Regions from separate parts of the Pseudomonas sp. 05N431 genome, predicted to be linked through region 2. Evidence: riboswitches for the same ligand, from Rfam matches in the RefSeq annotation. Region 2 holds a riboswitch; the other holds the start of a gene.

Region 1 (4,407 bases), on a different contig from region 2:
CGCGTGCCGTCGACATCGGTCAGTGAGTCGAGCAGGTACAGCATGCCGCCGCATTCAGCCAACAACGGTTTGCCTGCGGCGTGATGTGCGCGAATCGCATCGAGCATTGTGCAGTTTTCAGCCAACGCCACGTGGTGCAACTCCGGGTATCCACCAGGCAGGTACAGGCTGTCGGCTTCTGGCAGTTCACGGTCATGGATTGGCGAGAAGAATCGCAACTCGGCGCCCATCGCCCGCAACAAGTCGAGGCTCGCGCCATACGTGAAGGCAAACGCTTCATCGCGAGCCACGGCAATTCGCACACCGGCCAACAATGGCTCGGCGGCAATCACGTCAGGCGCAGCGAACTCGACGGCGGGCGGCAATGCTACTTCGCAGCTGCTGGCCAACGCTTCGGCGGCCGCGTCGAGGCGAAGATCGAGGTCATTCAATTCACTAGCCTGGACCAGACCCAGGTGACGGCTAGGCAGTTCGATCCCGGTTTCCCGGGACAAGGCGCCATACCAACGCAGGCCTTCGGTGAGGCTGCCTTCAAGCAATTGCGCGTGACGCAAGGTGCCAACGCGGTTGGCCAACACACCGGCAAACGGCAAGTCCGGCTGATAACGTGCCAGCCCCAACGCCAGCGCGCCGAATGTCTGTGCCATGGCGGTGCCATCGATCACGCCCAGCACCGGCACACCGAAATGCCGCGCCAGATCGGCGCTGGACGGCGTGCCATCGAACAGGCCCATGACGCCTTCGATCAAAATCAGATCAGCCTCAGCGGCGGCTTCCCACAACAGCCGACGACTTTCCTGCTCGCCGACCATCCACATGTCCAATTGATAAACCGGCGCTCCGCTGGCGCGCTCGAGAATCATCGGATCAAGAAAGTCCGGGCCGCATTTGAATACCCGGACCTTGCGCCCCTGATTGCGGTGCAAACGGGCCAGCGCGGCGGTGACAGTGGTCTTGCCCTGACCGGAAGCCGGTGCAGCAATCAGTACCGCCGGGCAAAAACGAGGCTCACTCACAGCTCAACGCCTTTCTGCGCTTTGATCCCGGCCTGGAAAGCGTGCTTGATCATGCCCATTTCGGTAACGGTGTCGGCCAGCTCGATCATTTCCGGCTTGGCGCCACGGCCGGTGACCACCACGTGTTGCATCGGTGGGCGCGCCTGCAAATCGCTGAGCACCTGATCGAGGTCCAGATAACCGTGCTTGAGGGCGATATTCAGCTCATCGAGCACCACCAGACCAACGCCCGGGTCACGCAGCAGTTCGCGGGAGACTTCCCAGGCAGCCTCGGCGGCGGCGATATCGCGCTGGCGATCCTGGGTTTCCCAGGTGAAACCTTCGCCCATCACATGGAAGCGCACTTGTTCCGGGAAGCGCCGGAAAAACAGCTCCTCGCCGGTACTGCTGCGCCCTTTGATGAACTGAACCACGCCGCACTGCATGCCATGGCCCATGGCCCGGGCGAGCATACCGAACGCAGAACTGCTTTTGCCCTTGCCGTTGCCGGACAGGACCAGCAGCAAGCCGCATTCATTCGGCGAGTTGGCAATACGTTCATCGATCACGGCTTTCTTGCGCAGCATGCGTGCCAGATGGCGTTCGTCACGATCAGGGGAATCAGTCATGGGGGAGCTCTCCGTTGAGGCTGGATAACGGCGGGCAGGCATAGAAATAGACGGCAAGAAGCCTGGCATCGCCCACCGTGATGCCGCTGGATGGATCAGGCCGGTCTCCGGACTCATGAGCGGCTTGCGCCTGACTGCGCGCCTTCCCATGTCATTTCGACACAGTGGCTCAAAGCGCAGTTTTTACTCATTTACCGTTGCGGGGGCAGCGCCGGGATCGTCGCCCGCTCTGTCAAAGAACGCGCCCTCACCGGCTTCCCTGTTTCACTCGGTCGACCACTGGGTCACAGAGCACCTGAAACAAGTCGCGAAGGTTAGAGGGTTGGGGGTGGAGCGTCAATTAAAGCCGGGGGCTCATCGATGGATAGAAACCGACCCCGATCAATAAACTGGCGCCAATCTTGTGCCACACTGAAAGCGATGATATCAAAGAGCCACAATCTGCCACCACAAGAACAAAAAGGGGAGCAACATGCAAGGCATGATCATCAGTAACCCGAAGCTGGAATTCCTGCGCCCGGTGCTGGAATGCTGGTTCGAGTGCATCGACCGTTACAACGCGGTACGCGGCGATAACGAAAGCCCTTACTGGTTTGACGAACGCGCCAACCTGAGCCTGCTTTCGGCGGCGGCGTGGATGGCTGAAATGGTCACTCTGGAACAGACTCCGACGAAAAAACAGATCGAGGAAGGTGAGCGCAATGGCCGCGCCGATCTGTTTATCGCCAGCAAAGAAGAACGTGCCTACCTTCAAGCCACGCAACGCTGGCCACGAGTCAACAACCTGAATCTGACCCAGGCCTTGCTCGATGTCGTGAGCGATGCGAAAAAAATCAGCTATGCCAGCGACCTGAAACTCGGCTGCCTGTTCGTTGCCCCGCAAAAGACCCAGCACAGTCCTACGCCGGAAGAACTCCAGGACATGGTCGACGACCTGCAAAAGGAACACACCTGCGCCGTGGCCTGGTACTTCCCCTACCCCTACCGCAAATTGCACAACGAAGCCGGCAACTACCATCCGGGCATCGCACTGCTGCTCAAAGAGGCTCGCGGCTGACAGAGTTGCACCTTAGGCCGATCAGGCGTCTAGCGTTTTCGGCACAAGGTCAGACCATCGCCCAGCGGCAACAACGACAGATCGACACGCGAGTCATCCTTCAAGGCACGATTGAGTGCCTGGATGGCTCGGGTGTCTTCGCTCCCAGGATTGTCTTCCAGTACTCGCCCACTCCACAGCGTGTTGTCGAATACCGCCAACCCACCGCTTCGCAGCAGCCGCAAAGCACTTTCCAGATAAGCCGGATAGTTGGCCTTGTCGGCATCGATGAAGATCAGATCGAAGCAACCGCCCTGCCCTTGCTGCTCAAGTTGAGCCAGGGTTTGCAGTGCGGGGGCCAAACGCAAATCGATGCGCTCGGCGAGGCCAGCCTCTTGCCAGTAACGGCGCGCCGTGGCGTTGTACTCTCCGGGAATGTCGCAGCAGATCAACGTGCCGTCATCCGGCAAGGCGGCCGCCATGCACAAGGCGCTGTAACCGGTGAAGGTGCCGACTTCAAGCAAGCGCCTGGCGCCCGTCAGCTTGACCAGCAACGCGAGAAACTGACCCTGCTCGGGCGCCACCTGCCAGCGTGCCATGGGCAGCGCCTGGGTTTCGTCACGCAGGCGGCGCTGCAGCGGCGTTTCGCGCAGGGAAACGTCGAGCAGGTAGTTATAAAGGGAATCGTCGAGATTGAGTGTGCGAGCGGTCATGACAACCTCTGCGAACTACGGGTTATGCGCCAGATGCTCAGGCTGAATGACACGCTTGGCGCTCAGATAGGCTCTCTGCCAATAAGCCTTGGACAAGTAGTCCAGCTTCACCGTACCACCCGTTGCGGGTGCATGCACGAAGCGACCTTCACCGACGTAGATCCCGGCGTGGCTGACTTGCGAGCCGCCATTGGTGGCGAAGAAGATCAGATCGCCGGTCTGCAGAGCCTCTTGGCCAATATCCGGCGCTTGCATGCCGATCATTTCGCGAGTGGAGCGTGGCAGGGAAATACCCGCCGCATCACGGTAGACGTAGCCGATCAGACCACTGCAATCGAAACCTGAATCCGGCGTATTGCCGCCCCAACGATAAGGCGTGCCGACCAGACCCAGCGCGCGAATCAGCACGTCTTCAGCGGCAGGCGAGAACGATTGGGCGGGAGCGAAAACCGGGGCGCGAACGACTTTGACAGGCGGCGGAGTGCGACTGGCGCAGGCGCTGAGCAGCGCTGCGAAGAAGATGAGTACAAGGCGGGCCGACATCGTCATATACAGAACATCCTGATCTGGCTGCGGCTTTCTCTGCCGAGAGGCTGAAAACAAAACCGCGTAAGCAGGGCTTACGCGGTTAGTTAGTCAACAATAGATCAGGATTCTAGCGGCTACGCGCCAAACTTCAAGTAAGACTTTAAGTTGGCCTTACAAAAAGTCCGCTTACTTGCGTGCCGTGACTGTCGTTGGCGCCATGGCGAGTGCTCGCTTGGCCTCAATGAAGGTCTTGCTCCAGTAGCTGTCGCCCAGGTTATCGACCCGGACACCACCGCTGCGGCGGCTGCTGGAATGGATGAACTGGTCATCACCCAGGTAGATCCCGGCGTGACTGACGCGACCGCGACGGCCATTGGTGGCGAAGAACAGCAAGTCGCCAGGCTTCAGGTTGTTGCGCGAGACCAACGGGGCATTTACGTTGATCATTTCGCGAGTGGAGCGCGGCAAGTTCATGCCAGCCTCTTCACGAAACAGATAGCCGATGA
Region 2 (4,407 bases):
AGGCGTCGTGATCGTGGTCGTCGTGGTCATCGCCATCGTGGTGATGGTCGTGGTGGCTGTGACGGCTGTCGATGTGTTCTTCGGAGCCGGCACCCAGGCCGATCAGCACGTCCAACGGCAGACGACCGCTGCTGGCTTCGATGATTTTCACTGCTGGTGGCAGCTCTTCAGCGACTTCCAGGCGCACTTTGGCCAGATCCGCCGGGCTGATCAGGTCAGCCTTGTTGAGGATCACCAGGTCGGCGCTGGCCAGTTGGTCGGCGAACAGCTCGTGCAGCGGCGATTCATGATCCAGGTTCGGGTCGAGTTTGCGCTGGGCGTCGACCTGATCCGGGAAAGCGGCGAAGGTGCCAGCGGCCACGGCCGGGCTGTCGACCACGGTGATCACCGCATCCACAGTGCAGGCGCTGCGGATTTCCGGCCACTGGAAGGCCTGGACCAACGGTTTTGGCAGGGCCAGGCCAGAGGTTTCGATGAGGATGTGGTCGAGATCACCGCGACGGGCAACCAGTTCGCGCATCACCGGGAAGAACTCTTCCTGAACGGTGCAGCACAGGCAGCCGTTGGCCAGCTCATACACGCGGCCGTTGGCTTCTTCCTCGGTGCAGCCGATGGAACATTGCTTGAGGATTTCGCCGTCGATGCCCAGCTCGCCGAACTCGTTGACGATCACCGCGATGCGCCGGCCCTGGGCGTTATCGAGCATGTGTCGCAGCAAGGTGGTTTTGCCCGAACCGAGGAAACCGGTGACGATGGTGACGGGAAGTTTGGCCAGTGTTTTCATCGGATGCCCTTTGGCAAGGTGGCGGGCATACGGGACGACAACCGGCTGCGCTTGAGCGCGCGGAAGAATTCGCCACCGGATCACCCCGCCCGGTTGTAGTGAGAATCTGTATCGAGGCAGGTCTCCTGGCTGACGGTGGGCCGGTCTTTCGACTGGCGGCTTCTGCACCTTCCCGCGCCTGAAAACAAAAGAGCGCAGTGGCATGGCAGAAACGAAACCGTTCACAGTTGCGGGGGCAGCCGCGGCATCGACCGCGTTCCCTTCTTAGCTTCGGCGCACGCGCCGAAGAACCTCGAAAGCGCAAGGCTACGCATCGCTTCGGGGCGGGTCAATGTTCACCTGAGTTGTGCGTCGGCTGTGATGACGCCATCGCGAGCAAGCTCGCACACAGTTGACCGCGTTCCAATGTGGGAGCGAGCCTGCTCGCGATGGCGGCGCCTCGGTCTCGCGTTGAGAACGCTTGCCAATTGACGCCCCGCCCTCGCCCATGCTCTCCTACACGCCTTGTTACGGGTGCCCTTCACAGGGTGAAACGGGAAACCGGTGAATCATGTGCTTTACTCAAAAGCCATGTCAGTCCGGTGCTGCCCCCGCAACGGTAAGCGAGCGAAGAATCAGATCCACTGTGCCAGCTCGGCGTGGGAAGGCGATTCTTGCAGGTTCGGCGAATGCCAGCCCCTCGTGAGCCCGGAGACCGGCCCGCAACACATAGTGCCTTGCCACACAGGGCAACGAATAACAAACCCGCGGTGGGCGGGCGCTGTTTTAGCCTCTGCGTGCCTGGCTCGCGGGGGTTTTCATGCGCTCGATTCACCCACTGACTGACCAGAGGGAAGCGCCATGTCGATCATCAGCAGCACTCGCCACACCACCGCCAGCACCACCTCCACCCTGAGCCAACGCCTCGTTGCCGCTATCGGCGCATCGATCCTGGGCGCATGCCTTGTGTATTTTGCCGGCTTCTCGCACATCGACGCAGTGCACAACGCTGCCCACGATACCCGTCACAGCTCTGCTTTCCCGTGCCACTGAGACCTGCCGAGATGATCAAGCGTATTGCGCAAACCGCAGGTTTCACCGGTTTACTGGCCGCCCTGCTGCTGACCCTGCTGCAAAGCTTCTGGGTCGCACCGCTGATTCTTCAGGCGGAGACCTACGAAAAAGCCCCGGCGGCTGAAGTCCATGAACATGCCGAAGGCGCCATGGCTGGCCACACCCACGATGCCGAGGCCTGGGAGCCGGAAGACGGCTGGCAACGCGTGCTGTCGACCACCGGCGGTAATCTGGTGGTTGCTGTCGGTTTTGCGCTGATGCTCGCCGGTCTCTACACCCTGCGCGCCCCGACTCGCACCTCTCAAGGCCTGCTCTGGGGGCTGGCCGGTTACGCGACCTTCGTCCTCGCGCCCACCCTGGGCCTGCCGCCGGAGTTGCCGGGGACTGCCGCCGCAGACCTGACACAACGGCAGATCTGGTGGATCAGCACGGCAGCGTCCACCGCCGTCGGTATCGCGCTGATCGTGTTCGCCCGGCATTGGCTGCTGAAAGTGCTCGGTGTCGCCATTCTGGCCGTGCCGCACATCATCGGCGCTCCGCAGCCTGAAGTGCATTCGATGCTGGCCCCCGAAGCCCTCGAAGCGCAATTCAAGATCGCCTCGCAGCTGACCAACGCCGCGTTCTGGCTGGCCATGGGCCTGATCAGCGCCTGGTTGTTCCGCCGAAAAAGTGAAGGTCAATACCACGCATGACCGACATCAGCGCAGCGCCGACCCTGGTGGTCGGCCTGGGCTGCCAGCGCGGCTGCCCGGCCAGTATGCTGCGCGCGCTGCTCGACCAGGCGTTGCAGGCTCATCACATCGAATTACAAGCGATCAAGGCCCTGGCCAGCATCGATCTGAAACGTGATGAACCTGGCCTGATCGAGTTGGCCACACAACTGGCGCTGCCATTGCTGTACTTCAGCAGCGAACAATTGGCCGGCTATCAACCGCAACTCAGCCATCGCTCGCAAATCGCTTTCGAGCGCACCGGTTGCTATGGCATAGCGGAAAGCGCTGCACTGGCCCTCGCCGAACAACTGGTGCAGGCGCCGGCAAAATTGCTGATCCCGCGACAAAAATATGCCCAGGCGACGTTTGCGTTGGCCGGCGCCGCGTAAAATCCTCGATAATCCCCGCCTTCGATCATGAGCAATCTTCATCTGAAGCCTTGCTTTGACAATTTTTCACAGGAGCCGGCCATGACCGTCTACTTCATTGGCGCAGGTCCCGGCGACCCGGAACTGATCACCGTCAAGGGCCAACGGCTGATTCGCAGCTGCCCGGTGATCATCTACGCCGGCTCGCTGGTGCCTGAAGCCGTACTGCAAGGCCATCAGGCCGAACAGGTGGTCAACAGCGCCGAATTGCACCTGGAACAGATCATCGAACTGATCGGAATCGCCCATGGCAAAGGCCAGAATGTGGCGCGCGTGCATTCCGGCGATCCGAGCCTGTATGGGGCGATCGGCGAACAGATTCGTCACCTGCGCGAGCTGAATATCCCGTTTGAAATCATCCCCGGCGTCACCGCCACCGCTGCTTGCGCAGCGTTGTTGGGCGCCGAGCTGACGCTGCCGGACATCTCGCAAAGCGTCATCCTGACCCGCTATGCCGACAAGACCGCGATGCCGCCAGGCGAAGAATTCAGCAGCCTGGCCCGGCATGGCGCGACCATGGCGATTCATCTGGGAGTCAATCACCTGGAGAAAATCGTTGCTGAGCTGCTGCCGCATTACGGCGCAGACTGCCCGATTGCGGTGGTGCATCGGGCCAGTTGGCCGGATCAGGATTGGGTGGTGGGAACGCTGACAGACATCGCCGAAAAGGTTCAGGCCAAGGGATTTCGACGTACGGCGCTGATTCTGGTGGGTCGGGTGTTGGGCAGTGACACCTTTGGCGAGTCGTCTCTGTACCGCGCCGGGCATGCGCATTTGTATCGCCCGTAGTCCCTCATCGCGAGCAAGCTCGCTCCCACAGGGGATACGCGGTCAAATGTGGGAGCGAGCTTGCTCGCGATGGCGTCAGTGAATTTCACCCATAAAAAAACGGCGCTCACGGGCGCCGTTTTTTCATGTCGCAGCGAACACCTTAGTAGTAGGCGTTTTCTTTCTGCGTGTGGTCGGTCACGTCACGTACACCTTTGAGCTCGGGAATACGCTCAAGCAGCGTGCGCTCGATGCCTTCCTTCAAGGTCACGTCAGCCTGGCCGCAGCCCTGGCAGCCGCCACCGAACTTCAGCACGGCGATGCCGTCTTCAACCACATCGATCAGGCTGACCTGACCGCCGTGGCTGGCCAGCCCCGGGTTGATTTCGGTTTGCAGGTAGTAGTTGATGCGCTCGTTGACCGGGCTGTCGGCGTTGACCATCGGTACTTTGGCGTTTGGTGCCTTGATGGTCAGTTGGCCGCCCATGCGGTCAGTGGCGTAGTCGACCACCGCATCGTCCAGGAACGCTTCGCTGAACGAGTCGATGTAAGCGGTGAAGCTTTTGAGCCCCAGCGCCGTGTCTTCAGGTTTTTCTTCGCCCGGCTTGCAATAGGCAATGCAGGTTTCGGCGTATTGAGTGCCAGGCTGGGTGATAAAGAC

What was found. A riboswitch is a leader RNA that binds a small molecule or an ion and turns the genes downstream of it on or off. The one in region 2 is predicted to bind cobalamin.
Region 1: linked by a shared signal. The riboswitch ahead of cobO (cob(I)yrinic acid a,c-diamide adenosyltransferase) and the one ahead of AC1DIG_RS03610 (CbtB domain-containing protein) in region 2 are both predicted to bind cobalamin.

What each region holds. Positions count from the first base shown of each region.
Region 1 covers NZ_JBFTMN010000003.1:419,296-423,702, reverse strand. Annotated here, with positions in the region: gene AC1DIG_RS07425 (cobyrinate a,c-diamide synthase) at 1-1,016, opposite strand, end outside; gene cobO (cob(I)yrinic acid a,c-diamide adenosyltransferase) at 1,013-1,624, opposite strand; cobalamin riboswitch at 1,706-1,938, opposite strand; gene AC1DIG_RS07415 (hypothetical protein) at 2,097-2,681, shown strand; gene AC1DIG_RS07410 (class I SAM-dependent methyltransferase) at 2,711-3,373, opposite strand; gene AC1DIG_RS07405 (C40 family peptidase) at 3,389-3,922, opposite strand; gene AC1DIG_RS07400 (C40 family peptidase) at 4,088-4,407, opposite strand, start outside.
Region 2 covers NZ_JBFTMN010000002.1:139,182-143,588, forward strand. Annotated here, with positions in the region: gene cobW (cobalamin biosynthesis protein CobW) at 1-784, opposite strand, end outside; cobalamin riboswitch at 883-1,094, opposite strand; cobalamin riboswitch at 1,279-1,501, shown strand; gene AC1DIG_RS03610 (CbtB domain-containing protein) at 1,625-1,816, shown strand; gene AC1DIG_RS03615 (CbtA family protein) at 1,828-2,529, shown strand; gene AC1DIG_RS03620 (cobalamin biosynthesis protein) at 2,526-2,939, shown strand; gene cobM (precorrin-4 C(11)-methyltransferase) at 3,021-3,767, shown strand; gene nfuA (Fe-S biogenesis protein NfuA) at 3,910-4,407, opposite strand, start outside.